Regions from separate parts of the Agrobacterium sp. genome, predicted to be linked through region 4. Evidence: predicted binding sites of a transcription regulator. Region 4 holds the regulator's gene; each other region holds the start of a gene.
The links. The regulator PhoB, encoded in region 4, activates phosphate uptake and scavenging genes when phosphate is short. The targets are predictions, from matches to a motif close to TGTCATNNANCTGTCAT.
Positions count from the first base shown of each region.

Region 1: AC5I5B_RS02700 (BtaA family protein) is a predicted target of PhoB. The motif match lies at 2,438-2,454, and genes of this name have one in related genera.
Region 2: AC5I5B_RS16910 (DapH/DapD/GlmU-related protein) is a predicted target of PhoB. The motif match lies at 2,297-2,313, and genes of this name have one in related genera.
Region 3: AC5I5B_RS09015 (ceramide glucosyltransferase) is a predicted target of PhoB. The motif match lies at 2,654-2,670, and genes of this name have one in related genera.

Region 1 covers NZ_JCABZP010000003.1:117,701-124,821, reverse strand. Annotated here, with positions in the region: gene AC5I5B_RS02710 (glycoside hydrolase family 25 protein) at 1-193, opposite strand, end outside; gene AC5I5B_RS02705 (class I SAM-dependent methyltransferase) at 428-1,147, opposite strand; gene AC5I5B_RS02700 (BtaA family protein) at 1,144-2,394, opposite strand; gene AC5I5B_RS02695 (lytic transglycosylase domain-containing protein) at 2,643-3,716, opposite strand; gene AC5I5B_RS02690 (LysE family translocator) at 3,842-4,477, opposite strand; gene AC5I5B_RS02685 (pyrophosphate--fructose-6-phosphate 1-phosphotransferase) at 4,530-5,741, opposite strand; gene AC5I5B_RS02680 (J domain-containing protein) at 6,061-6,801, shown strand; gene AC5I5B_RS02675 (N-acetylmuramoyl-L-alanine amidase) at 6,798-7,121, shown strand, end outside.
Region 2 covers NZ_JCABZP010000014.1:1,047,890-1,055,010, reverse strand. Annotated here, with positions in the region: gene AC5I5B_RS16925 (esterase-like activity of phytase family protein) at 1-1,195, shown strand, start outside; gene AC5I5B_RS16920 (YunG family protein) at 1,334-1,681, shown strand; gene AC5I5B_RS16915 (hypothetical protein) at 1,853-2,200, shown strand; gene AC5I5B_RS16910 (DapH/DapD/GlmU-related protein) at 2,351-2,983, shown strand; gene ppx (exopolyphosphatase) at 3,015-4,538, opposite strand; gene AC5I5B_RS16900 (RNA degradosome polyphosphate kinase) at 4,535-6,838, opposite strand; gene hdaA (DnaA regulatory inactivator HdaA) at 6,835-7,121, opposite strand, start outside.
Region 3 covers NZ_JCABZP010000010.1:489,190-496,310, reverse strand. Annotated here, with positions in the region: gene AC5I5B_RS09035 (hypothetical protein) at 1-398, opposite strand, end outside; tRNA gene AC5I5B_RS09030 (tRNA-Arg) at 599-675, opposite strand; gene AC5I5B_RS09025 (ETC complex I subunit) at 724-1,029, opposite strand; tRNA gene AC5I5B_RS09020 (tRNA-Pro) at 1,296-1,372, shown strand; gene AC5I5B_RS09015 (ceramide glucosyltransferase) at 1,426-2,568, opposite strand; gene AC5I5B_RS09010 (DUF982 domain-containing protein) at 2,783-3,052, opposite strand; gene AC5I5B_RS09005 (BON domain-containing protein) at 3,266-3,514, shown strand; gene AC5I5B_RS09000 (DUF192 domain-containing protein) at 3,575-4,057, opposite strand; gene AC5I5B_RS08995 (cold-shock protein) at 4,057-4,635, opposite strand; gene AC5I5B_RS08990 (VOC family protein) at 4,828-5,268, shown strand; gene AC5I5B_RS08985 (YcbK family protein) at 5,425-6,687, shown strand; tRNA gene AC5I5B_RS08980 (tRNA-Lys) at 6,996-7,071, opposite strand.
Region 4 covers NZ_JCABZP010000014.1:367,142-374,262, forward strand. Annotated here, with positions in the region: gene pstA (phosphate ABC transporter permease PstA) at 1-759, shown strand, start outside; gene pstB (phosphate ABC transporter ATP-binding protein PstB) at 774-1,589, shown strand; gene phoU (phosphate signaling complex protein PhoU) at 1,686-2,411, shown strand; gene phoB (phosphate regulon transcriptional regulator PhoB) at 2,442-3,125, shown strand; gene AC5I5B_RS13525 (GcrA family cell cycle regulator) at 3,440-3,973, opposite strand; gene AC5I5B_RS13530 (aspartate aminotransferase family protein) at 4,405-5,604, shown strand; gene argF (ornithine carbamoyltransferase) at 5,661-6,578, shown strand; gene AC5I5B_RS13540 (Hsp33 family molecular chaperone) at 6,819-7,121, shown strand, end outside.

The sequences.
Region 1 (7,121 bases), on a different contig from region 4:
CACCATTCCATTTGGACACGTCGATGCCGTGCACCTCATGACGGTGCGGGTTGTTCATGCCGAAATCCTGCGGATCGGTATCGGAAAATTTCGGTTTGGAAACGGATGCGGTTTCCAGCAGGTCATAGCTGGTGGAGGTGCAGCCGCCGATCAACAGCAAAGCCGACAATAGTGCCGATAAACGCAGCCGCATTGGAATCCTGATGAAAATGTTGCCCATCCCACGGCAGCAAAATGGCGCGCCGTATCTCCCGATTTATGCATAACATGGTAAACAAACTGATATGGCAAGGGGCAACGTGCTTTTTGCACCCCGCAAGTCGCTGGATTCGAAGCGGTTTGCGGTTTTAACGCCGAAATCTGGCCCGGCAGGAGCCTTGAGGTCGCCCCCCCTTTGGCCCCCAAAGATTCGCACCGCCCCCGGGAATCAGGCGTCGGCCAATATGCGGTGGATTTTCGGCTGCTGCGCTTCAACGACCGGAAGTGTGATGACAGCCCGCCACGCATAGCCCCGGGCGATTTCCTCGAATTCGAGGTTACCGTCAAAACGGCCGGCCATATTGGCCAGAACATAGCGGAGATTGGCGCGGGGCGTAACGTGAAAGCGGGTGAGCCAGGCTTGCAGAAGCGTGCGGAACCAATTCGGCAACTGTTCCTGCTGGCCGAAATCGACAATATGCAGCGAACCGCCTGGTTTTACCGCCGTGAGCGCCTGTTCGATCGCCTTTTCCCAGTCCGGTATCATCGACAGCGCATAGGGGATCATGACGCGGTCGAAGCCTTCGGACTGGCCGAATTCAGAAGCACGGAAGGCGGTGGCATCGGCCACGCGCAGAATGGGGCGTTCCGCCTTGCCGGCGAAATTCTCGGAGGCGGTCAGTAGCATTTCGGCGGAAATGTCGAGGCCAAACAGTTTCGCGTCCGGAAACTTGCGGCTGGCCAGCAGCAGGTTGCGACCGGTGCCGCAGCCCACTTCCAGCAACGTGCCGCCCTTCGGCACGTTGAGGCCGGAAATGGTCCTGTCGCGGCCGAGAAGGTAATATTTGCGGGTTATATCGTAGATATGCCGCTGGTGGCGATACATGCGGTCCATCAGGCTCGCATGCGCGCTGTCTGCAAGGCCCACATTCTCGCCGATGGTTTTCATGCCATAGCCCTCTCGTAAATATGGAAGCCGCCGTAGATGGCCGAGCGGTCCATGGCGTTGAGCTCGTTGGAGCGCTCTTCGAGATAGACCCACTGGTTGCGGATATCAGGGGAAAGCCGACCTTCGATGACGCTCTTTTCGGCGGCGGTGCGAAAGATGATGCGTGCGCCCGAGGCGGCGGTGCGGCTGATCTGCGACCACAATTCGTTGAGCTGCACGTCCGTCATCCAGTCCTGCGCGTCGAGGAGGATGTAGCGGTCGACGGCGCTTGCCGGCTTGCGCGAGAGAAGCTCGGTATAGGTGGCGTGGTGCACTGCGACGCGCGCCGTGTTGTTGCGGATCGTCTCGTAATATTCCGGCTTGAGATAGGCAGGCAGTGCGCCTTCATGCGGCTCCGGGTAACGGCGCGCGAAGGCCTGCCAGGCGAAATAATTGTCGCTGAGCGGGAAGTTGCAGGCGAGCTTTTCGAGCCGCTCCTTCAGCACGGAGGCAACCGTGCCGTCGTCGGAAAGGCTTGCCAGCTCGTCATATTGTCGGGGCGGAATGCCGAGGCCGAAAAGCGAGCTTTTGCGCTTCGTCAGCCAGCGCACTACCGGCTTGTCGAATAGCGGTGCGACCTTGTTGTCGAAAAACTGGCGCTGTTCGTCCAGCGTCCGGGTCTTGGCCATTTCGGTGAGTTTCACGCCATGCAGCCGGGCCATGAGATGGCCGGCGCCGATGAAGCGGCCGAGCAGGCCGGTACGGTAGATGTTCCTGTCGAACACCGAGATGCGGCGGCGGCCGGAAAGGGTGCGCTTCGACCAGTAAGCCTTGGTCGTGGCGTCGAGATGCTCGGCGATGAAGCGGTCATAACCGTGGCTGTTGCTGCGGGTGTTGGCGCGGCCGAAATGGCGCACCACATCCTGATGGGCCGGCAGATGGCGAAACGCGGCAAGCTTCAGCTTGTTCAGCGCGATGTGATGCGGGTTGAGATCAACCACATCGATGCTGGCAGGGTTGCGGGAGAGATAGGCCAGCATGTTGCAGCCGCCTGAGCCGATGGTGACGATGCGGTGGCCTTCGCCAAGCTCCATCGCTTCCATGTCGATCTCAGGGTCTTCCCAGATCTGCGGATAGACGAGGCCGGAAAAGAGGACGCCGAAGAAGCGCTCGGACAATCCGCTTTTTGAGAGCGCCTTGTGCTGGAGCAATGCGGACTTCAGTTTTGTGTTCTTGCTGAAGCCGGTCTTGGGTGCCGCACTTGTCATATGTTCACCTCTCAGTCGATTGAGAGGCGTCTACAGCCGTGACACTACAATTTGATGACAGGGGCTGTGGGCAAAGGCGGGGAATAAAGGAGACGGTGGAAAACCAGCCCTTATCTCGGATTGCCGATAAGCTTCCATTGGATACGGCGTCATCCTCGGGCTGGTCCCGAGGATGACGAAAAAACGTCGCGGCGTTTATTTGGAAAAGCCGCTTAGCTGCACGGCGCTCCCAGCGCCGCCAGAGGCCATCACTTGCGCAGAACGTGCAGCATGCCCTTGCGCTTGGCATCGTAATAATAACCGCGTGCGTAAAGCCGGACGGCATTGTCGCGGTCGTTACCAGCCACAACCCATGCGCCGCGCAGATATTTGACGGCGTATTTGAGATTGGTTTCGGCATCGAAGAGGCCGGAGGCGGGGCCATCGAAGCCCATGGAGCGGGCCGTGGCGTGCCGAATCTGCATCAGGCCGAAATTGCCGCTGCTATAGGCGCCGGGATTGTATCGGCTCTCGCGCTGCACCACGCGGTGAACCAGATCTTCCGGCACATCATACATGGTGGCGTATTTGGTAATAAGGCCGCTCAGCTTTTCGCGTCCAGCCGGCGCGGAATTGAGCGGCGCCGTCATTGATTCGTTCTGCCGGATGGCGGCAAGTGCGGCATTGGTGGGGCCGGCGGCATAAGCCAGAACCGTGCTGTCCGGCTTCGGTAGCGGAATGACTTTGCGTTCCGCCGTCAGTTCGGTGCCGATGGAGGGCGAGCCGGGCGGCGGCGGTGCGGGAGGGAAGCTGCCCTTGATGGCAACCACCTGCGGCAGATCGGCGGCGGCATTGTGGGCAGCCGGCTTGGCCGCCGTTTCGATGGCTGCTGCCGCGGGAGCGGCACCTGTCGGCGCGAGTGCTGCAACGGCGGTGGGTGCGGATGTCGCCCCTGCGGCCTGAGCCACTTCCGTCTGGTGCGGCTGCATCTGGGCGGTGATGGCTGCGGCGGCTGCGATTTCGGACGCCGGCGGCAGGGCCACGCGTCCGCCCTTGACGGCGACGGCAGTGGGAAGTGCTGCTGGCTGGGAAGAGGTTGCGGTTTCGGCGGTCTGCACCGCTGATGCTGCCGAGGTTGCGCCCGCTGCGGCTTCGGCCGTTGCCGGCTGCGTCGATGTTTGCGCAGGAGTGGTAGCGGGATTGACCGTCGCGATCTTCGGGCCGTTAGGCCCTTCCTTCGCGGTATATTCGACGCTTGTGCATGCGCTCAATGCCAGTGCCAGACCCACGGTGGAAGACAGAAGAAGTGCACTTCTTCCGCGGAATTTGCCCGAATTTCGCATGTTGCCGCCTTCGTTATGCCTGTCTTTCGATACCCCCGCGTCGAGCGAAGCAGGCAGTGTCCCGTCGAGCCTTCATTAACCTATTGTAAGGATAGCGGCAAGCCGGGACGTGGCGGCCCGGTTTTTCAGGCTGCGATGCGCCTGTATCCGGCGCTGACAGCGCGGCCGGAAATGAAGTGAGTGCGGTATTTCGGCCGGATTTTCTTGTCGCCCGACATGCGGCGCACCAGCGCGAGCGTCGGGCCTGCAAACAGCGCCTGCGCGGTCAGAATCACAAGCGCCAGAAGCAGGATGGCGGCCTGCGCCATGGCGAGCGTTTCAATTGTGTTGCCTGACGTGGAAACGAATTGTGGCAACAGCGCCAGAAAGAAAGTGAAGTAGCGCGGGCGCAAAGCGGCAATGGCGTAACAATCGCGGAAAATGCCGCTCCAGGATTTGCCCGGCAGATTGTCATTATCGGCATTGGCCGCTTGGGCGGCCGGCGTGGCGAAGGTCCACAACAGAAACAGCATCAGCCAGCCGATGCCGGCCCATTGCACGATTTCCACGAAGGATTGCGGCAGGTAGGCGAGACCGGCCACCGGAATGGCCGAAATCATCATGGCCGTGACGATGCCGAGCGCGCCGCCGACAGCGGAGGCGAAGACCGTCTTTTTGCCGCCGATGGCGGCATAGGAGGCAACAGAGAATACAAGGGGAGAGGGGAGTGCGAACACAACGGCACATGCTGCACAAAAAATCAGCCAGGCCTGTCCAGACATTCTCTTCCTCCTTGCCCTCCCTGTCGCCGTCTTATTTTAGACTATCGTAAAATCAGGCCGCTGTGAACGGCTGACCGACGTGTTCCATCACTTCGGTAAACCATTTTGCAGAGAGGTCGAAATGCTTTCCGCCCTTGATACGCGGAAACTCGATCGTCCGCAATTTGCCATTCTGGTCTTCGTCATGGCCGGTGACGCCGGAGACCTTGTTGAGCGCGCTTTCGACCGCGAGATCGACCATGCCCTGGATGAGGCGCAGATCGTCCCCATTGGCGGCGGCGGAGCGGGCGAAATAGCCTGATTTCTGCACCATGGAGCGTTCAGCACCGATGAGGCTGGCGAACTGCTTCTGGAACCAGCCGCCAACATTGATCGTGTCGATCTTGACGTGGCCGAAGGCGTCGCGCTTGACGGCCTCTCCGGACGCTTCGCGTTCGGCAACGATCGAATCAAGGCCGGCGCCTTCCGACACGAACAGCGTGACATAGCCGTTTTTGTCCATGATTTCCTTCAGGCGCTCGGCTTCCGCCTCGATGTCGAAGGCCATTTCCGGCAGGTAGATGCCGTCGATGTTCTTCATCTGCGTGTTCATCATCAGGCCTTCGACATATTCATTGCCGCTGGTCTTCTGGATATAGGCGCGGGCGGTGGCGGCCGTCAGCCAGCCGCAATGGCGGCCCATGACTTCGTGGATGACGAAGGTCTTCGGTGCAGCGCTCTGCTCGTTGCTGACATTGTCGAAAAAGGAGGCGCCGACTTCGGCGGCCGTCCAGGCGCCGAGCGACTGCTTGATCGGCACCACGTCATTATCCACCGTCTTCGGCAGGCCGACGACGGTGAGGTTATAGCCGTTCGCGCCGAGATAGGCGGCAAGGTCCGCAGCCGTCGTGTTGGTGTCGTCACCGCCGATGGTGTGGAGAATGGTGATGCCGTCGGCCGCCAGCCGGTCAGCGGCGACGCGCAGCGGATTGTCGCCTTCCTTGACCAGACCGCGCTTGGCGCAATCGGCGGCATTGGTGAGCTTGACGCGGCTGTTGCCGATCGGCGAGCCGCCGTAACGGTGCAGCAGATGCGCTTTTTCCCGCATGTCTTTGTTGATTTCGATACGGTCACCCAGAAGCACGCCCTGATAACCCGAGCGGTAAGCGATGATGTCGATCTCGGGCGCAATGTCGCTGTAACGCTCGATCAGGCCGCCCACGGCCGAAGAGAGACAGGGCGCAAGGCCACCCGCGGTCAGCATTGCGACTTTCTGTTTGGCCATCATGGCTCTCCTTTTCACATATACCCAAAGACATGTCTGGCAAATGGATGCGACAGCCGCGTGTAGGTGTAAAGTGAATTTATGAAGAAAAACGCGGATTTCTCGCGGTTTTTCAGCGGCTTGAGCAAAGTGGTGGAATATAATCGTTTCAATCGGCATAGCCGGTGGCCGGCTATCTGCCGTCTGTGGAAAACCGTGGTCCCATCGTCTGCCGCGCTCTTGTTCCTGAAGCAAAACTGTCGCAAAGATGAATAAAAGTTAATGCCGCCGGACCGCTGGACATATTGCATTCGCGGCAATATCCCGTCATGCTTGTCGCATGATGTTCGATTTCGCGTGTCTGCAAATTTCATCCCTGTGGGAACGGCTGCTCGGCGCAATCGGCGACGCGGCAGGCGGTGCACTCGGGCGCGTGGTGGAAGCCATCCGCACCCTTTTCGAAGGTGATCCGGAAACCCGCCGCAAGGTTTCCTTTTCCGTGGCCATCATTGCACTTTCCGCCAAGATGGCGAAGGCCGACGGGGTCGTCAACGATGCCGAGGTTCGCGCTTTCCGGCAGATTTTCGATTTCCCGGAAGAAGAAGCCAAGAACGTCGCTCGTCTTTATAACCTCGCGCGTCAGGACGTTGCAGGTTACGAAGCCTATGCGGAGCGGCTGGCGGGTCTTTGCGGTTCCGGGCACGCCAATTGCGAGATGCTGGAAAGTGTCATCGACGGCCTGTTCCACATCGCCAAGGCCGACGGGCTGATCCACGAGCGGGAACTGGCCTTCCTCGGCCGGATCGCGGAAATCTTCCGTATCACCGAAGATCATTTCGAAACGATCATGGCGCGGCACGTCCACATGGACGGGCGCGACCCTTACCGCGTACTCGGTGTTTCACCTTCGGACGATTTTCTGGATATCCGCAAGCGGTACCGAACGCTGGTTGCCGAACACCATCCCGACAAGCTCATCGCCCGCGGCGTTCCCATGGAATTGCATGCGGCCGCGAATGAGCGTATGGCGGCTCTCAACGCCGCTTATGCGGCCATTGAGAAAGAACGCCGCGTCGCATGAGTGAATGTCTGCCGGATTTTACCCCGGATTTCGGGGGCGCAGCCGTTGCGCCTTCGCCTAATCATGGCGAAAGGCTGGGTGTAGCCGGTCCTGACATCATTCTTCTGCACTATACCGGCATGACGACGGCCGATGGTGCGCTGTCATGGCTCTGCAATCCCGAAAGCCAGGTCTCCAGCCATTATTTCGTCTTCGAGGACGGGCGCGTCATCCAGCTCGTGTCGGAAACCCGCCGTGCCTGGCATGCGGGCAAAAGTACCTGGGCGGGGGACGAAGACATCAATTCCCGCTCTATTGGTGTCGAAATTGCCAATCAGGGC
Region 2 (7,121 bases), 680 kb from region 4:
CAAGTTCACGACCGCTGATCGCAAGCGCGCCGAAGGTCTCGGCACCGTGCCCGGCAAGGATGGCGTGCGCCTGACCGGCCTTTCCATGCCGTTCAACGGCCAGCCGATGCAGGGTTTTTCCGGCATCAAGGCCATGCCCGACGGCAGCTTCTGGAGCCTTTCCGACAATGGCTTTGGCTCCAAGCTCAATTCCAGCGACGCCATGCTGATGCTTCACCATCTGAAGTTCGACTGGGACGCCGGCAAGGTCAACGCGCTTGAAACCGTGTTCCTCTCCGATCCCGACATGAAGGCGCCTTTCCCCATCGTTCTCGAAGGCTCGAGCAAGCGCTACCTGACGGGCGCCGATTTCGACGTCGAATCCATTCAGCCCGTCGCCGATGGTTTCTGGGTCGGCGAGGAATTCGGCCCTTACATCCTGAAATTCACCCGTGACGGCAAGCTGACCGACGTGATCTCCACCAAGGCCGGCGACATCGAGGTGAAGTCTCCCGATCACCCCACTCTCGCCCTGCCCGGCAACCCCACGCAGAAGATGGCGGCCTTCAACCTGAAGCGCTCGGGCGGTTATGAAGGCATGGCGCTCTCCAAGGACGGCTCCAAGCTCTACGGCCTGCTGGAAGGCCCGCTTTACATGGCTGACGGCCAGGTGGAGAAGACCGAAGACGGCGCGACCGCACTGCGCATCATCGAGCTCGATACCGCCAAGAAGGAATGGACCGGCCGCACGTGGCTCTATCCGCTGGCGCAGGGCGGCGAAGCCATCGGTGACTTCAACATGCTGGATGACAGCACCGCGCTGGTCATCGAGCGTGACAATGGCGCCGGCACCGCCGACAAGGCCTGCGCCGACCCGAAGAAGCCGGAAGCAAACTGCTTTGCCGTGCCTTCCAAGGTGAAGCGCATCTACAAGATCGAATTCAATGACGCCAATGTCGGCAAGGCCGCGCGCAAGATCGGTTATATCGATCTTCTGAAAATCTCCGATCCTGATAACAAGAAGCGTCAGGGTGGTGGCAATGGCTATTACGACATGCCTTTCGTCACTATCGAGAATGTCGATCGCGTCGATGCCACGCATATCATCGTCGGCAACGACAACAACCTGCCCTTCTCGGCCGGCCGTGCTCTGGACAAGGCTGACGACAACGAGTTCGTCCTGCTTGAGGTCAAGGACCTGCTCGACGCGAAGTAAGACCACGGCCGCTGCCAATCGCCCTGGCAGCTGCAAATGATCCGGACGGAGCGCCCGGTAGACCAGATGGTCTGCATGGCGCTCCGTTCCGATTCTCGTATTCCAACCGAAACATGCTTGCGGAAAAGAAGACGTTTGATGCAGGACCACGCAGAGAGACTTTATTACGCCCTGAAGAAAAGCTGGTCGGGTGAGACCAGCAGCCTCTGGTCACGCGAAAACCCAGCCAGAGGACAAGGCAGCGTCACCGCGCTGGTGGTGCAGGATATTTTCGGCGGCGAGCTTGCCAAAACCGCCGTCAGCGGCGCCGACCATTTTTACAATATCCTTGAAGGCACCCGCTGGGATTTCACCTTCAGCCAGTTCGATATTCCTGTCGGTTACCAGGACAGACTTGCCAGCCGCACGGAAGCCATGGCGACGATAACGCCCCTGCAATATGCCTATCTCAGCGCCTGCATCCGGAAAGCACTGGGGCACGGCTGAGCCGTTTGCAAAGCAGTGCCAGCCCATTGCCGTTTCGCCCGCGAACCCGGTATGTGGTCAATCATTGCGCCATGCTTCAGCACCATCATTTCAATCTTTCCCGTAAAGCGGACACAATCCATGCGATAATATCGCTCAGCGAAATGGTTGCACCGACAGGAGAGACATTCGATGAGCGAGAGTTGCCCGGTTCTGACACCGGCGGAGCGGCAGGTTCAGGACATATTGCAGCGCAAGGAAGCGGCAATGATGGCCACCATTCACGCAGCGCTTGAGCGCGCCAGCAAAGAGGTCGCCGAGGCATTCCAGGCCACCGATTCAGACATGCAGCCACCGCCCAGCGATTATTTTGTCGCTGTCGCTCATCAGCAGCTCTTCCTGCTGTTATGCGGTGCCGACCCGGAAACATTCAAGGGTGGAGACCCTGACATCGCTGGTCACATCATTCGAAACGCTCAAAACATCACCGAACACTACTGGAAGAAACGAGATCCCGCCGCCAATATCTCCAATGAGTGACATACGTCCGTAAAGACAGGATTTCGCTCTCCCACGCAAACCACATGATGCGTATTTGCGAGGGAGCGGCCGGCCCGCTTGAACCGCTTTTGCCGTCGTCACAGGCCTTTCATCATCCCCGGTTAAGTAGGCGCAAATCCGGAGGCTGGAATGGATTCGACCACACAGATCAAGCGCCCGAAAATCGCGGAAACCGTCATCCATGCGACGGCGAGCATAAGAGATTCAAACGTCGGCGAGTGCTGCGAAATTCTGGCGGATACATCCCTGCACAATGTCGAACTCGGGAATTATTCCTACCTTGGACCCCGCTGCATGGTCGGTGACGCGATCGTCGGAAAATTCTGCGCCATCGCTGCGGAGGTCCGGATAGGCGCGCCGAACCATCCGATGGACCGGCCATCCATGCATCGTTTCAGCTACTGCCCGGAATATTACTCTGCCGATGCGGTGCGCGATGACGCCTTTTTCGACCAGCGCAAGCAGGACCGCGCCATTATCGGTCACGATGTCTGGATTGGTCACGGGGTTATCGTCTTGCCGGGCGTGACAGTCGGAGACGGTGCAGTGCTTGCCGCCGGCGCCGTCGTCACCAGGGATGTGCCGCCCTACACCATTGTCGGCGGTGTGCCCGAGAAAATCATCCGCGAGCGGTTTTCGCGATCCATCGCGGAAAAGCTTACGTCCATCGCCTGGTGGGACTGGCCATTCGAAACGATCATGGCGCGGCTTTCCGACTTTCAGTCGAACGATATCGAAGCCTTTTGCGAGCGCTGGTCCTAGCCTGCGCCGCAAAACAGATCGTTCCCGTTCTTTACTCGAACACGAATGCCAGCCGCTTGCCGGTCAGCTTCGCCAGCTGCTGCAAACGCCCGTCCAGCCGCTCGCCGGCGAAATCGCAATAATCGTGCGGCACCACGAATTCGAGATCGAGGTCCGGATTGTCGGACTTGCGGAATTTCAGGTGATCAACGACACCGGGCATCGAGGCCGAGAAGAGGTAAACCACGCGCAGCAGGCCGCCGAGCAGCTTGCCAAGTTCCTGCAACCGGTCGCCTGCCATCGCCGCGAGCGGCTCGGTAGTGCCGTTGTCGTTCAGACCTTCGAAACGATAATAATTGGCAAGCGCAATATAGGCGCGGCCGGGATGGGTGATCGCCACGAAGGAGGAATGGGCGATGATGTTGAGCGCCTGCAGGCCACGATAATCCGGATGGGCGCGCCAGCTGATATCGGCGAGAAGGCAGGCCGCCTGCCGGTAACGGCTTTCCTCTTCCGTCTCGTCGACGCCGAAAACCGGAAAGGTGCGGCCGCTCCAGTCCGCCAGTTCGCGCGCATGTTCCGGCGAGCGGGCGCGCAGAATGGCAAGTTCATCAGCCGCGACCAGCAGCGGATCGGATTCACGCTCGGCTTCCGTCAACAGCGAATAGAGATAACCTTCGCGCACACCCTGCGCAGAGAAGGCGATCTTTGCCGGTTTCATCGCCTTCAGAACTTCGCGCATGGCGATGGCGCCAAACGGCAGAAGCGAACGGCGGTTCTTGGAAACCGCCTGCCAGGCCGGGTCCTTGCTGTCCCGGGAGACGATGACCTCCTCGAGAAAATTCAGCATTTCCTCGAGCGGCAATTCATAACCCTGCATCATGTGCAGCGGATAGCCTGATATTTCCATGTGCAGCTTGGCAATGTTTCGCCAGGTGCCGCCGACTGCATAGAAGGTGCGTCCCTCGCCCGCCGCCAACAGCTTCGCAAAGGATTTGACATGTTTTCTGGCGATGGTCGTCGCCTTTTCCAGCGAGCCATCCGACTGTTCCGACAGCCGCAGGCCGCCGAGCGGCAGGGTGATGCCCTGGCCGCAGCTCTTGCCCTTTATGTCGATGAGTTCGAGCGAACCGCCACCGAGGTCACCCGCGATGCCGTCTGGATCATGGAAACCGCTGATCACGCCATAGGCGGAATAAAGCGCTTCCTTTTCGCCTGAGAGCACCTCGATCTCGCAGCCGAGAATGGCTTCGGCCTCACGGATGAAATCCGGGCCGTTTTCCGCTTCACGCGCCGCCGCCGTCGCCAGCACATAAAGCTTCTGCGCCTGCGCCTGCTCGGAAAGTACATGAAAACGCCTGAGCGCCATCAGCGCCCGGCTGACGCCTTCCTCATGCATGCGGCCCGTCAGCGCCAGTCCCTTGCCAAGGCCGCACAGGACCTTTTCGTTGAACAGCACCGCGGGCGCGCGGGAAAGACCTTCATATACAACAAGACGAACGGAGTTCGAACCAATATCTATGACGGAAACGGGGGCAAGGCCGGTCAGCCGCCCCTGTGCTTCTGATCGAGTCATTCAGCCTGTTTCTTGCGGGACGAAATCAACCCGGCAATCAATTTGGGCGCACTGGATTTCAGGGCTTCACCACGTCCGGAAAGGCTGGGATTGGTCATGAAATAGTGCTGCGCGTTGAACGGTTCTTCGCCTTTACGCACCTCGATGCGCCTCGACGTTCCGTCCGCAAGTATCTCGTAGCTCTGCTGGTTGTCAATGAGATTGCCCAGCATAATCTGTGAAAGAACCTGCTCGTGCACCGTGGGATTGGTGAGCGGGACAAGCGTTTCCACGCGCCGATCAAGGTTGCGCGGCATCATGTCGGCCGAGCCGATATAGACCAGCGCCTTGTCCGACGGCAGGCCGAAACCATTGCCGAAGCAGAAGATGCGGCTGTGTTCGAGGAAGCGGCCGACGATGGATTTGACGCGGATATTATCCGACAGGCCGGGCACCTGCGGGCGCAGGCAGCAGATGCCGCGTACAACGAGATCGACCTCCACGCCCGCAGCACTTGCGCGGTAAAGGGAATCGATGATTTCAGGGTCGACCAGCGAATTCATCTTCATCCAGATCGCCGCCGGCGCACCGCGCTTGGCGTGCTCGATCTCTTCATTGATGTGCTTTACGATACGTGCGCGCAGCGTATAGGGCGAAATCGCCAGCTTCATGCCCTCTTCCGGCTCGCCGTAACCCGTGATGAAGTTGAAGATATTCGCCATGTCGTGGGCGATCTTCGGGTTGCAGGTGAAGAAGGACAGGTCGGTGTAAATCTTGGCCGTGATCGGGTGATAGTTGCCGGTGCCGAGGTGGCAATAGGTTCTGAGCTTGCCGTCCTCGCGACGCACCACCATCGACATCTTGGCATGGGTCTTGAGTTCGATGAAGCCGAAGACGACCTGCACGCCGGCGCGCTCCAGGTCGCGCGCCCAGCGGATGTTCGCCTCTTCGTCGAAACGCGCCTTCAACTCCACCAGCGCGGTGACGGATTTACCGGCTTCCGCCGCATCGATCAGCGCGCGAACGATCGGGCTGTCATTGGAGGTGCGGTAAAGCGTCTGCTTGATGGCGAGCACTTCGGGATCGCGCGCGGCCTGCAGCAGGAACTGCACGACCACGTCGAAGCTTTCATAGGGGTGGTGAACCACCATGTCCTTTTCGCGGATCGCGGCAAGGCAATCGCCGGCATGTTCGCGCACGCGCTCGGGGAAACGGGCGTTGTAAGGCTCGAACTTCAGGTCATCGCGCGGCGCGCGGACAATTTCCGAAATGGTGTTGAGTGCCAGAAGGCCAGGCAGAACGGCGACGCGATTATCCGGAACGCCAAGTTCATGCACCACGAACTGGCGCAGCGACTGCGGCATTTCGCTGTCGGTCTCGATACGGATCACCGAACCACGGCGGCGGCGCTTCAGCGCGCTTTCGAAGAAACGGACCAGATCTTCCGCCTCTTCCTCCACCTCGATATCGCTGTCACGGATAATGCGGAACGTGCCGAATCCCCGGACGGTATAGCCCGGATAAAGCCGGTGAATGAACAGGCCGACCACATCTTCAAGCGTGATGTAGCGGATGGCGTTTTTCTCATCAGGCAAACGAACGAAGCGGTCGAGCGCGGTCGGAAGACGCAACAACGCCGTCATCGGCTCGCGGCCGTTGACGCTGTCGAGTTGCAGGCCCATCGAGAAGCCGAGGTTCGGAATGAAGGGGAACGGATGCGCAGGGTCGATGGACAGCGGCGTCAGCACCGGGAAAATACGCTCTTCGAATTCCGTGCCCAGCCAGGTCCGATCCGCTTCGGAAAGTGCCGCCGGACGCACGATGAAGATTTCTTCCTTGGCGAGATATTGCTGCAGAACGGCAAGCGAAGCCTGCTGCTCCATCTGCAGATTGTCGATTTCCTTCAGAATATCTTCGAGCTGCTCGGCCGGCGTCTTGCCGTCGGGCGTCTTGACGGTGATCTTCTGACGTACCTGGCCTTCAAGACCGGCGACGCGGACCATGAAGAATTCATCGAGATTGGCGGCCGAGATGGAAAGGAAACGCAGACGCTCCAGAAGCGGGTGATCCGTGTTCAGCGTTTCCTCGAGAACGCGGCGATTGAACTGGAGCCAGGAAAATTCGCGGTTGATGAAACGCGCCGGGCTGTCCCAAAGGCTCTCGCCCTCAGTCACCGGCTGAACCTTGTTGAAGTCGTCCTGCGCGATAGCGTCCATTCCCTGTTCCATCCCCTGACCTATTTCCGTCCCGTGATCCTGCTGCATCGCGCGATCGTCCTTCTTGCCCGTATAACAGTTTGACGACGGAACTGTGACAGTCAATCGACGTCCAGTCCGCTATCCGCTCTCGCATTGTCCATCGCATTGAGGACCTCAGCTACCAGCGGACGTGTAATTCTCGTTCCACGCGCAAGCGCCAGCCGGTCGATCCGGTCCACGATCGTCTGCGCCGTATCGAGCGAACGCTCCATTCTATTGACGATGTAACCTATGAGTTTGTCATCCATGTAAAGCTGCCGGTCGGCGAAGAGTTTCACCAGCACCTGCGCGAGCAGCCCTTCGTCCGGTTCACCGGTTTCCACCACCGTCACGGCTTTCAGGCGAG
Region 3 (7,121 bases), on a different contig from region 4:
ACGCGGATCCCATGCCGAATCCTGATAATCCGGTTGGTGGTGCGCTTTAGAACATCATAGGCCGCCAGCGCCACCGAAACATTGTTGGCTCCAGCCAGCCGGTTATACCGGCAACCGTCGTCATCGACCTCTTCCAGCGAATAATTGAACTGGTCGTCAAAGAACGGCGTCTCGTCTGGCAAAGGCAGATTGGCCAGATAATCCTCTGTCCCCACCTCACAGAAGAATCGGCTCTCCGGGCCATAGACCCATGCCGCGGTCTTGCGATCCTCTATCTTCCCTCGCGCCTGATAACACACCTGCCACCGTCCGCCGGCGCAGACCAGCATTTCACCGCTGATGGGCTTTCTCGATATTGGAAGCTGTATTCTGATTCTTGGCGGGTACTTTTCACGCACGGGCTTTCCCTCCGGTGACAGAGTTTCGTTTTCCCTTGATATCTTGATGCGCGCCGCCCAGCGCTGGTGCTGATTATGGGATAGGCGGGGAGGGAGTCAACAAAAAGAGAACGCTATCGGAACTCTCTATTCCCTCACCTCTATTCTGGTGAGGGGTTGATGCAATATTTGATTGGAAAATCAAAGGCTTAAAAAGTGAGTGGCGACCCCTGCAGGACTCGAACCTGCGACCTACTGCTTAGAAGGCAGTTGCTCTATCCAGTTGAGCTAAGGGGCCATCATGCCGGGCAATCGATACTCCGGCAAAAACTTTGATCTTGGTGTTTCAGTGCGTCCAGGGCTGGGTGCGGTTGAAACGGAAATTGTCGGTGTAGGAAACCACCTTGCGGGTCGCTTCCTTCGGCTGGATGACGCGGTATTCGATGCCCTTGCGCTGGGCATAGGCTTCGGCCTGTTCCTGCGTCTCGAATGTCAGCTTGAGTTGCTGCTTCATGTCGGAACTGGAGGTGTAGCCCATGATCGGATCGATCTTGCGCGGAACTTCGGCGTCGAATTCCAGAACCCAGACATTGGTCTTCGCCTTGCCGGATTGCATGGCGGTTTTTGCAGGGCGGTAAATCTTCGCAGACATGTCGAAACTGCTCCGGTTGGACAGTGGGGCACAACACCCCGAATTATTCATCACGTACCTGAATAGAATAACCAAATCGTGTCAGGAACGTTGAATTTGAAATGGACTGACTTCAGGTGAGAGTCAAGACGATTATCCCCTTGCAGCCCGATCGCACTCCGCCGTTTCGGCGTCATGTTTTGCCCATCGGGGCCGCGGTTGAACAAAGATGAATTTCCCTGTTGCGGACTGCGGGTGAACCGTGTATTCCCCAGCCATCGCCTCGGCGGAGTGTAGCGCAGTCTGGTAGCGCATCTGGTTTGGGACCAGAGGGTCGGGAGTTCGAATCTCTCCACTCCGACCATTTTAAAGCAAAACATCAGCTTTCCGGCGTAACCCTATCCTAAAGATGACAATTTATTCTGCTGACGGACCGGCCAGTGTGCTCTCGGCCGTGCCGATCGTCATGACATTGCCACGCCAAGCGACCGCGCTGCCGATCCAGCTGCGGGCCCAGACGAGGGGCATGATCATATCCCTGCTGATCATGGCCGGCAGCGTGTAGAGCGAAACCGGCCAGCGGTTGAGGGCGGCAAGCGCGAGTTCCGGCACGTACATGAGGGCGAGGACGGCAAAGGCGGTTGCGGTAAGGTTCACGTCCATCATCGCAGCGGCGGCGAGCGCGAAGAGAAGCGGGGGAAGCGTGCCGGTCAGGATTTCCGGCGCGAAATATTGCGGGAAGGTCACGCGTCGCAGCCGCGCCCAGCGGGTCTGGCGCGACCAGATTTCACCGGCATGGCGCTGGCCGAGCGGTTGCTCGAACGGGGCGGAGACCAGATGCACCCTGCGGCCGGCGCTTCGCACCAGCTTCGTCGAGGCGGCGTCTTCGGCGATTTCGGCGGCGAGTGCACGAATGCCGCCATTGTCCTCCAGGAACGGCTTGTTCCACAACATCGACTTGCCTTGCGCGAAACCCATGCCGATGGCTTCCGCCGCATATTGCCAGCGGCCCTGCGATCCGTTGAGGAAGGCGCATTCCACATGCGCCCAGAAACCCGCAGGCCGTGAACCGAGCGGCGGCGAGCAGACGAGCCCGCTGTCCTTCCGCCAGGCCGACATCATGGTGGCAATATAGGATTTCGGCATCAACACGTTCGAATCGGCGAGAATCACCCATTCATGCCGGGCGGCGCGCCAGCCCTTCACGCAATTGTTCAGCTTTGGATTGGCGCTGATGCGGTCGTCACCGATGAGCAATTGTGTGGAAACCGAGGGAAAGGCGGCTTCAGCTTTGCGGACTTCCTCGATCACGGGATCGAATTCATCAGCGACGCAGAACAGCAGCTCGTAGTCGGGCCAGTTGAGCTGAAAGGCGCGCGATAGTGTCAGCGGCGTGAAGTTTTCCACGCCGCGCAGCGGCACGACAAGCGAGACAGGCGGTTTTTTCCGGACAAGATCGTTTTCCGCATCTCGTCTTGTCAGTCGCCAGCCGGCCAGAACGATGCCGAGAAGATTGAAGGCGAGGAGCAGGATTGCGCAAAGGGCAAAAACGGTTTCCATGCTGGCCAGTTCCACTCCCAAGCTTTCGGCGGTCCACCCGCCAATCGATTCCATGGAATTCGTCTCTGCCGATTATAACGTTTGCGTGACAGTTACATGTCATGATCGGACAGGCAGGGAGATCGAGCGGCGCATGAGAGGCGTCACGACGGCTGCGCTCAAAAGAAAAGCCCTCCGCATAGAAGGGCCCAATCGTCATGATGGTCGATGAATTTTAGTGGACGTTCAGGATATGGGCATGACTGCTTGCGACGAGAAACGATTCCCGTGCTTTCTCGATGTCGCATCTGCCGGCGATGGCATCGAGGCAGTTCCTGCGCGCTTCCTCATATTCCGGCCCATGTTCCTCGGGCCAGCGGTACATCAGCATATCAAGCGCCACCAGCGGGCTGTAGATTTCCACGGCCGCCGAAAGCGGCAGATGGATCGCCACCGGTTTCATCCACGCGGCGTGGTGACACGGCTCTGTTCTGTGAATCAGCATGTCATTTTCCTCCCTGTTTTACCTGGCTTGAAAGCCTCTCACACTCCCATGCGCGAAATGCCCGCCTCACGAAATGGTTCCCGATCACCTAAAATGTGATCGATCAGGGGGTTCCAATTTTCCAAGATGAATGGAAGATGAACAAATAGATGAACCGGAGATGAACAAAACCACCGCTACGGCGTTGGTATGTTCATAAGAAGGAGAACACATATGTTTAATTTGTCAGGCATTCAGGAAAGCTTCTTCGGAGACCGCATGGCTGGCGTATGCGAGGCGATCACCTCGGCTCTGGCCTTCGAATCAGGGCTCGAAAAGTCGCGCATTTCCGCAAGTGTCGAAAATGATGTGATTTATCTGGAAGGTACGGCCGATTCGGTCGAGGCGATCGATATCGCCATCAATCTTGCCGCTTCCATTTCCAATTGCCGGATTCTGAGCCATATCGAGCCGGTTTACTGAATATTGTGCCAGCCGGGCGAAACCTCGTCCGGCTCATTCAGACGCAATAACGCGGCAATGTCATTTCCGGTTGCCGATTTGCGCGCTGCGGACCATATCGCCGGGCTTGATGCCAGAACGTTTCGCGGCGCCGCCATTCAGCTCAAGCACAAATTTTACGGGTCCGCGGGAGCTGATGATCGCTTCCGAATGCGGAACGGCGTTTTCGTGAATATGGGTGATTCGGCCATCGCTGCCGATGAACAGCATATCGAGCGGAATGAGGGTGTTGCGCATCCACATGGCGACAGCGCGCGCCTCACCGAAATCGAACAACATGCCGTTTTCAGACGGCATGGATTTACGGAACATCAGACCCTGCGCGCGCTGGGCATCGTCCAGCGCCAGTTCGGCAACGAAGTCGTGCGTTTTCCCGGAAGCGGTTTCAATGGTGAGCGGCTCTGACGTGAAGGCCTGGCGTTCCTGAGTCTGCGCGGCACCGGCCAGCGTGAAAAAAAGAAGCGCCATAACGGCGCTTTTCACCATATGGCGCAGGGCGGACATCAATGCGACATCCCGATGGCAAGCGGGTTGTCGGGATGGATTTCCGCCGCCATCAGGCCCTTGTCGCCATCGCCGAAGCGCACCAGAACCACCTGACCGGGACGAAGCTCCGTCAGGCCGAAACGGCGCAGCGTTTCCATATGCACGAAAATATCTTCCGTTCCTTCGCCACGCGTCAGGAAGCCGAAACCCTTGGTGCGGTTGAACCACTTGACGATGGCGCGCTCAAGCCCGCTCGACGGCGTCACCTGCACATGGGTGCGCACCGGGGGCAGCTGCGAGGGGTGAACGGCGGTCGACTGATCCATGGAGAGAATGCGGAAAGCCTGGAAACCGCGATCGCGCCGCTGGATGAGGGCGACGATGCGCGTGCCTTCGAGGATAGTCTGGTAACCGTCGCGGCGCAGGCAGGAGACGTGCAGCAGCACATCCTGCGTGCCGTTGTCAGGCACGATGAAGCCGAAACCCTTGGCGACATCGAACCACTTCACGACGCCGGTAATCTCGGTCAGGTCCACGGCATCGCCCGAAAGGTCCTCGACATCGACTATCGTTTTCGATGACATCCTATCAGCCATATCCTGCCAACCCCTCGATTACGCGCCATACACCGGTCAACTGATTCCTGTGCGCCAGATTAACATCTTGGTAACGGTTTCACGCAAGCCCTAGTTTTTGATTTACGCAGCTGCTTTTATGTCGCCGTCCTTGTCCGGGGCTTGCCATCACGCGTTTAACGGCTTCGGACCCGTGTAATGGAGAGGAATAAAATGCGGTATCTGCACACGATGGTTCGCGTCAAAGACCTTGGCGAATCACTTAAATTCTATGTCGACCTGCTCGGTCTTACGGAAATACGCCGAATCGAGAACGAAAAAGGCCGCTTCACTCTGGTGTTTCTTGCGGCGCGCGACGACATTGCTGCGGCGAAGGAAAACAAGGCGCCGTGCCTGGAGCTCACCTATAACTGGGACACCGAGGATTATACCGGCGGCCGCAATTTCGGCCATCTGGCATACGAGGTCGACAATATCTACGATTTCTGCGCCCGGCTGCAGCAGAACGGCATCGTCATCAACCGGCCGCCGCGCGACGGACATATGGCCTTCGTGCGTTCGCCTGACGGTATTTCCTTCGAAATTCTGCAGAAGGGCGAAAGCCTCGCACCAGCCGAACCGTGGATATCTATGCAGAATACCGGTTCCTGGTAGGGATTTTCCGGTGAGTAGCGGCGTTTTCGGGTGCTCTTGCCTTGTCCTGAGGGGATGAGGCATAGTCCGCGAATCGAAACGGCCAGTCCCGTTTTGGGGAAGCACACGATTCCGTTCCCGTGCTGCTGTTGGAAATGCAAGATACGGAGGCCAGCCATGAAAACTGTCGAAAGCGCGAAAAGACGCCTTGTCCGTCCGCGTCTTGTCGTCGCGGTTTCGCTGCTTGGGCTTTCCGGCTGTGTTTCAGCGGTGACCGACGACGAGATGGCCGCCGCTACCAAGAAGCCGGAAATTGCCGCACAACAGAAGCCGCAAACCGCCGCTTCCGCCGCCGCCGGCGCGCAACCGGGACACTATGTGGATCCCGCCGTGGCATCGGCGGCCGGCGCGGCTGCGCCTGCCCAGACGCCGGGCGGCCCGGCGCAGGCTTATGGCGCCGCCGCCGATATTGGCGGATTGACGACGCAGCCCACGGCGATTTCCGCCGGGACGACAAGCATTTATTCCACTGTGGCGCCCGCCGGTGCTGCAGGTGCACCCGGCACGGCCGCCGCCACGGGCGCCCCCTCTCACAAAATCATTCCCGCGGTCAGCAGCGTCTATTCGGCGCCCATGCAGGCGGCGCAACCGCAGCCTCAGCCGGTATCAGCGCCGGTTCAGGTCCCGCCAGCCGGACAGGTGCCGGCGGAACAGCATAGCGAAAACCGTCAGCCGGTTCCTGTGCCCGCGCCGCAGTCCGCCTCGGAACAGCTCGCGGCTGTCGCGGCGCAGCCGGCCGTGGACGCTGCCAAAATGGTGGGCGAGGCGCAGGGAGGTGACGGTAAGGGCGTGACGCTTGCGGCATTTTTCGCCGGCGCGGCCAAGAAGCGCCTGCCCAAGATGATTGAAAGCGGCACGGCGGACAATACGCAGGTCGCATCATTGCCCGGAGCCGCGGACGGGACGATGGGCATTGCGCTTTCCGGCCGCTCTGTCATGTCCGACGAGTTTGACGATGCCCATCTCGATGAAGAGGATGACCAGCCGACAGGCCTGATGAAACTCGCCTCGCTCTCCGGCCTGAGCCGCGTCGCCCCGAACGGGCTTTTCCTGCAGACGGATCGCGTCGAAGTTGGCTGCTTCAAGCCGGAACTGGTGCGGATGATCAAGGATGTGGAGCGCCACTATAACAGCCCGGCGATCGTCACCTCGGGCTATCGTCCTCCAAAGGGCATAAGGCAGGGCTCCAAACACTATACCTGCGATGCCGCCGACATCCAGATCAAGGGCGTCTCCAAATGGGAGCTTGCGACCTATCTGCGTTCCCTGCCGGAGCGCGGCGGTGTGGGCACCTATTGCCACACCGAATCGGTCCATATGGACACGGGTGAGCCAAGAGACTGGAACTGGCGCTGCCGCCGTACCGCTGCGCGCAAGTGATCTCTGGCCGGGTTTGTAGGAATATCAAACCCGATGCTTTCCGAGCCTGAATTTATGCCTGAAGACTGTTCCAAACGTTTTAGAGACGGTCCGGTCGTCCTGGGGAGTTGGTGTTTGAGCCGATAGCCCTGATTGTTGCTACGCGGTGTGGGGCCGGTTGCCTGATTGATGCGCGCAGTGGGTATTCTGAAACCAGGCTTGCAATGGATACAGTCTAAGACTGCAAACGCATCTTTTCCGCTCACATCACAGTCCTGTCACTCGTGGTGATAACTCTTTGCAGAATATCAGAAAATGTAGATTTGAGGTGGTGAGAGCGCAGGGATTCGAACCCTGGACCTACTGATTAAAAGTCAGTTGCTCTACCGGCTGAGCTACGCTCTCCCGTGTCGGGGCTTGGTTGCCCTTCGGAAGTGCGCGGAACATATGTAGAG
Region 4 (7,121 bases):
CAGCTCGCCGAAAGCGGCCAGCTCGGCAAACATTTCAACACCGGCATTTTCGTCAACGGCGCTTCGAGCCGTCCGGAAGCGGCGGGTGTCGGCGTGGCGCTGATCGGTTCCTTCTACATGATGCTGATCGTGCTGGTGCTGTCATTGCCGATCGGCGTCGCGGCGTCGATCTATCTCGAGGAATTCGCCCCGAAGAACCGTCTGACGGATCTTATCGAGGTGAATATCAACAATCTCGCGGCTGTTCCTTCGATCGTTTACGGTCTGCTCGGCCTCTCCGTCTTCATCAACTTCATGGGCTTTCCGCGCTCGGCTTCGCTGGTCGGCGGTCTTGTCCTGACGCTGATGACCCTGCCGACGATCATCATCGCGACCCGCGCTGCCCTGAAAGCCGTGCCGCCGTCTATCCGCGCCGCAGCCCTCGGCCTCGGCGCTTCCAAGATGCAGACGATCTTCCACCATGTGCTGCCGCTCGCCATGCCCGGCATTCTGACCGGCACCATCATCGGTCTCGCCCACGCGCTGGGCGAAACGGCGCCGCTGCTCCTGATCGGCATGGTGGCATTCGTTGCGAATTACCCGACAACGCCTATGGATCCGTCCACGGCCCTGCCGGTGCAGATTTACATGTGGGCGAACGAAGCCGAGCGCGCCTTTGTCGAAAGGACATCCGGCGCTATCATCATCCTGCTTTTGTTCCTCATCGTCATGAATGTTGGCGCAATCCTGTTGCGTCGCCGCTTCGAGCGGCGCTGGTAGAGGGAGATTGAGCAATGAACATGTTGTCGGAAGCAGCAGTTGAAAAGGCGCTGGACAAGAAAATGAATGAAGTCTCATACAAGATGATCGGCAAGGACGTTTCGGTTTATTACGGCGAAAAGCGCGCGCTTTACGACGTGAACCTCAACGTTCGGGAAAATACGGTGACCGCGCTTATCGGCCCGTCCGGCTGCGGTAAATCCACCTTCCTGCGCACCCTGAACCGTATGAACGACACGATCGACGGTTGCCGGGTCACCGGCAAGATCACGCTCGATACCGACGATATCTACGATCAGGCGATCGACGTCGTGGAATTGCGCGCCCGCGTCGGCATGGTGTTCCAGAAGCCGAACCCCTTCCCGAAGTCGATCTACGAGAACATCGCCTATGGCCCGCGTATCCACGGCCTTGCCCGCAACAAGGCGGATATGGACCAGATCGTCGAGCACAGCCTGCAGAAGGCGGGTCTCTGGAACGAAGTGAAGGATCGCCTGCTGGAGTCCGGCACCGGCCTTTCCGGCGGTCAGCAGCAGCGCCTGTGCATCGCGCGCGCGGTTGCCGTCAGCCCGGAAGTGATCCTGATGGACGAGCCCTGCTCGGCGCTGGACCCGATCGCGACCGCAAAGGTCGAGGAATTGATCCACGAGCTGCGTACCAATTACACGATCGTCATCGTCACGCACTCCATGCAGCAGGCGGCGCGTGTTTCCCAGCGCACTGCCATGTTCCACCTTGGTCATCTTGTCGAAGAAAACGAAACCGACAAGATGTTCACCAATCCGGACGACCAGCGCACGCAGGACTACATCATGGGCCGCTTCGGCTGATCCCGGCCGGCGCTTTATCGAAACCGAACAAGACTGGTGCCTCTGCCGTGCCCGCTTCCGGGTACGCGCATGCAGGCCAAGCCGGAGGACTAGACCATGACACAGACAACGACCCATTCGCATATCCTGTCGGCCTATGACGACGAACTGAAATTCCTGACGCGCCGCATCGCCGAAATGGGCGGTCTCGCGGAACAGATGTGCGCCGATGCCGTGCGTGCGCTCGTCAATTCCGACGCCGCGCTCGCTCAGAAGGTCATTTCCGATGACGCGATCCTCGATCATTCCGAGCGCGAGATCGGCGACAAGGCCATCGTCACCATCGCCAGACGCCAGCCGATGGCGGCCGACCTTCGCGAGATCATCGGCACGCTGCGTATTGCCGGCGACCTTGAACGCGTTGGCGACCTTGGCAAGAACACTGCCAAGCGTGTGATCGCGGTTGCCGGAACCGGTGTACCGCGCAAGCTCGCCCGCGGCATAGAGCACCTGTCGGAGCTTGCGCTGGTGCAGCTCAAGGAAGTCCTCGACGTCTATTCCACGCGTTCCGCCGAGAAGGCCAATGCCATCCGCGAGCGCGATGAGGAAATCGACGCCATGTATACGTCGCTCTTCCGTGAGCTTCTGACCTACATGATGGAAGATCCGCGCAACATCACCACCTGCACGCATCTTCTGTTCTGCGCCAAGAACATCGAGCGTATCGGCGACCACGCCACCAATATCGCCGAGACGATCTATTACATGACCACCGGCAGCCAGCCGGAAGGTGAGCGTCCGAAGGACGACAGTTCCAACACGCTCGGTTCGGTGACCGAGTAACAGACGAGCAGCGGCTTGCGGAGTTAGCATATGGTGCCCAAGATTGCAGTTGTGGAAGACGAGGAAGCGCTGAGCGTCCTCCTTCGTTACAATCTCGAGGCTGAGGGATATGACGTCGACACGATACCCCGTGGAGACGAAGCAGAAATCAGGCTGCAGGAACGTATTCCGGACCTTCTTATCCTGGATTGGATGCTTCCCGGCGTTTCCGGTATAGAACTGTGCCGTCGGCTCAGAATGCGGCCGGAAACAGAACGCCTGCCCATCATCATGCTGACGGCGCGCGGCGAAGAAAGCGAACGGGTTCGCGGCCTTGCCACCGGCGCCGACGACTATGTCGTCAAGCCGTTTTCGACGCCAGAACTCATGGCCCGGGTCAAGGCCATGCTGCGCCGGGCCCGTCCCGAGGTTCTCTCCTCGGTGCTGAAATGCGGTGATATCGAGCTGGATCGCGAGACCCATCGCGTTCACCGCAAGAGCCGCGAAGTGCGCCTCGGCCCGACGGAGTTCCGCCTGCTGGAATTCCTGATGACCTCTCCAGGCCGGGTTTTCTCCCGCTCGCAATTGCTGGATGGCGTGTGGGGTCACGATATCTATGTGGATGAGCGCACCGTCGACGTGCATGTCGGACGCCTGCGCAAAGCGCTCAATTTTTCGCATATGCAGGATGTCATCCGTACCGTGCGCGGCGCCGGATATTCGATGGAAGCCTGAGCAAGACTCGACCGACGAGTTACACTCGGGGCAACATCCCGCCAAAAACCGAAAGGCCCGAAACCGGAATGGTGTCGGGCCTTTCGGTTTTTGGACGTCCCCAAACACGACGGCTTCATCCTTCTTGATGGGATGACGGACAATTGGCTGAAATCCCGCCCGCTCAATCGGGATTGTGGGTCGGGTTCGACAGCGATGGGGGATAGGGTTCGGCGCTTCGCTGGTGAGTTGACCCCGGAACCGCCTGAACTTTGTCATAAAAAAACGGGCCCGAAGGCCCGTAGTTTTTGAGTGTCGAATGCGTGCCGCAACACTCAAGCCTTGCGGCGCTCGCTTACCGGCTGATAGGCGAGTTTCGCATGGAACTTGCAATAGGGCGAAGATTCCAGCGCTTCACAACCGCAGAAATGGAAATCATCCTTCAGCGGATCGCCGACCGGCCACTTGCAGGTGCGCTCCGTCAGTTCCGTCAGCGTCAGGCGACGGGAAATCGGCGAGACCACGTTTTTGGAAGGAACGTAATCAAGAACCTGTGCGGTCTCGATGTCGATCTCCTCATTCAGCGCGGTTGCCGCGTTGGAACGGGTGAGGATCCGCGCCGGCGCCGCATTGACGCGGCCTGCAAAGGTCGTCGCGCGTGGGGCAGGTGCAGCGGTGCGCTTGGGCGCAGAGCGCGCCGAAGTGACCGGGCCGCCAGCCTTGACGCGTCCCGGCAGATTGAGGCGATGGACCTTGCCGATCACGGCATTACGGCTGACGCCGCCGAGCTGCGCTGCAATCTGGCTGGCGCTAAGGCCCTCGGACCATAATTTCTTGAGTTTCTCGACTCGTTCGTCTGTCCAGTTCATGCCGCTTCTCCGCTCGTCGCGTATAATGTCGGCAGAATCCTTCTCCGTCTCGCGGGCGTGCCGCGAGCGTGGTTTCTGCCGGATTTTTGGTGACTAGTTCCGCCGCAATGCAGTCTAGTAATTAGCGATTAACCTAGTGCCACGCAGACTCCGTGGCAAGAGTCACGGGAATCATCTCGAATCGATTTTCCGGTTTTCCCCAACTTGCTGGCGAGTTGAGTCTGAAAGGCAACACCTTGGGCCTCGCAGGCCGCCACCTACTAGGGCTTGAGAAGCCCGGGAAATACGGACTTTTGTTGACATCGGCAGGCGAAGTGACAATAGTGCCCCTGCCGCCGCGAGGCGGCATTTTTGATTTTCAGGCGAGGGATAACCCTCAGAGCCTATTGACAACCGTCTGACAGCGCATCCGCGCAAGGAGTGATACAGCCATGGCCGAAGCCGCCGCGCCATTGTTCGATACGTTTGCAAGAGCCCCCCTGCGCTTCGAGCGAGGCGAGGGCGTCTGGCTGTTCACGGAGAGCGGCGAACGATATCTGGATTTTGCGGCCGGCGTAGCGGTCAATTCGCTGGGCCACGCCCATCCGCACCTCGTGGAAGCGATCAAGACCCAGGCCGAGAAGGTCTGGCACGTCTCGAACCTTTATGAAGTGCCGGGCCAGGAAAAGCTCGCCAAGCGCCTGACGGAAGCGACCTTCGCAGACAAGGTCTTCTTCACCAATTCCGGTGCGGAAGCGCTGGAATGCGCGATCAAGACCGCGCGCCGTTATCATTATTCCAAGGGGCATCCGGAAAAGTTCCGGATCATCACCTTCGAAGGCGCCTTTCATGGGCGTACGCTGGCGACGATCGCCGCCGGCGGCCAGCAGAAATATCTCGAAGGTTTCGGTCCCAAGGTCGAAGGTTTCGACCAGGTGCCCTTCGGTGACGTTGATGCGCTGAAAGCCGCCATCACGGCCGAGACGGCTGCACTTCTGATCGAGCCCATTCAGGGCGAGGGCGGCATCCGTGCGCCCAGCAAGGAATTCCTGCAGCTGCTGCGGTCGCTCTGCGATGAGCATGGCATGCTGCTGATTTTCGATGAGGTCCAGACCGGCGTCGGCCGCACGGGCAAGCTGTTTGCCTATGAGCAGACGGGTGTCGCGCCCGATATCATGGCGGTGGCCAAGGGTATCGGCGGCGGTTTCCCGCTCGGCGCATGCCTTGCGACGGCGGATGCCGCTTCCGGCATGACGGCGGGCGTGCACGGCACCACCTATGGCGGCAACCCGCTGGCCATGGCTGTGGGCAATGCCGTGCTCGATGTCGTCCTCTCCGAGGGCTTTCTGGAGAAGGTCCGTGATGTCGCGCTGGTCTTCCGCCAGGGCCTTGCTTCGCTGAAGGATCGTTATCCTGATGTCATCGAGGAAATTCGCGGCGAAGGCCTGCTTCTCGGCATCAAGGCGAAGGTCCCGTCGGGCGAACTGCTGCAGGCCATGCGCGGCGAGCATCTGCTCGGCGTGCCCGCGGGCGACAACGTCATCCGTCTCCTGCCGCCGCTCGTTACCACGGCGGAAGAAGCCCGTGAGGGGCTGGCACGCGTGGAAGCGGCCGCCGCTTCCCTGACAGCGAAACAGGCAAAAATCGCCTGAGGAAACAATAAAGGGCGGGCCTCTTCCCGGAGGCTCGCGAGCATGGGACGTTTGAAATGGCTTCACCTAAACATTTTCTTGACCTGTCGGCCGTCAGCTCGCAGGACCTGCGGGCAATTCTCGACGATGCCCGCGCGCGCAAGGCCGCAACCAAGGCCGGAACGGCGGAAAAGCCGCTTGCCGGCAAGATGCTGGCAATGATCTTCGAAAAGCCCTCCACCCGCACCCGCGTCTCCTTTGATGTCGGCATGCGCCAGCTTGGTGGCGAGACGCTTTTCCTCTCCGGTACTGAAATGCAGCTCGGTCGTGCCGAAACGATCGGCGATACGGCCAAGGTGCTGTCGCGTTATGTCGACGCCATCATGATCCGCACGACGGATCATTCGCGCCTGCTGGAGCTTGCCGAGCACGCAACCGTGCCAGTTATAAACGCCCTGACTGACGACACGCATCCCTGCCAGATCATGGCTGACATCATGACCTTCGAGGAACATCGCGGCCCGGTCAAAGGCAAGACCATTGCCTGGACGGGTGACGGCAACAACGTCCTGCATTCCTTCGTGGAAGGCTCGGCCCGCTTCGGTTACCGCATGACAATGGCGGTGCCGATGGGTTCCGAACCCCATGACAAGTTCCTGAACTGGGCCCGCAACAATGGCGGCGAGATCATGTTGTGCCACGATGCCGACAAGGCCGTGGCCGGGGCCGATTGCGTCGTCACCGATACCTGGGTTTCCATGAACCAGGAACACAAGGCGCGCGGCCACAACATCTTCCAGCCCTATCAAGTCAACGAAGCCCTGATGGCCAAGGCGGAAAAAGACGCGCTGTTCATGCATTGCCTGCCGGCCCATCGCGGTGAAGAAGTGACGGATGCCGTGATCGACGGTCCGCAATCGGTGGTCTTCGACGAGGCGGAAAACCGCCTCCACGCGCAGAAGTCCATCATTGCCTGGTGCATGGGCGCCATCTGAGCAATTCCCCCGGCCTGACACGCGTCACGCCGGGTGCTTGAACTTGCCCGCATAGATTACCATCTGTGGGACTTCGAAGAGGCTCGTCGGTTCTGCTGGCGGGCCATCATCACGATTTGCACGTTTTTCCCCGGAAGCGGTTTCTCTTCCCGGGTCTCTGTGCGACAAGCGGAAAAAGCACATTTTAAAAGCCGGACTTTTGGACGGTAGCGGCGCCACGGCTGCGCCAAGGAGTATGACATGGCAGATGTAACGGTTGAACTGGACGATCTCGATTTTGCTGGCGACGACAAGGTTGTGCCCTTTCAGGTCGAAGGTCTGGATGTGCGCGGCCGCGCCGTACAGGTTGGGCCGCTGCTGAATGCCATTCTCGAGCGGCACGATTATCCTGCCGCGGTCGCCCGCCTGCTGGCGGAAGCGACTGTTCTGACGGCGCTGATCGGCACGTCGCTCAAGTTTTCCGGCAAGCTGACCCTCCAGACCAAGGGCGACGGCCCGGTTGACCTGCTGGTCGCGGATTTTACCGCGCCTGAAAGCATGCGC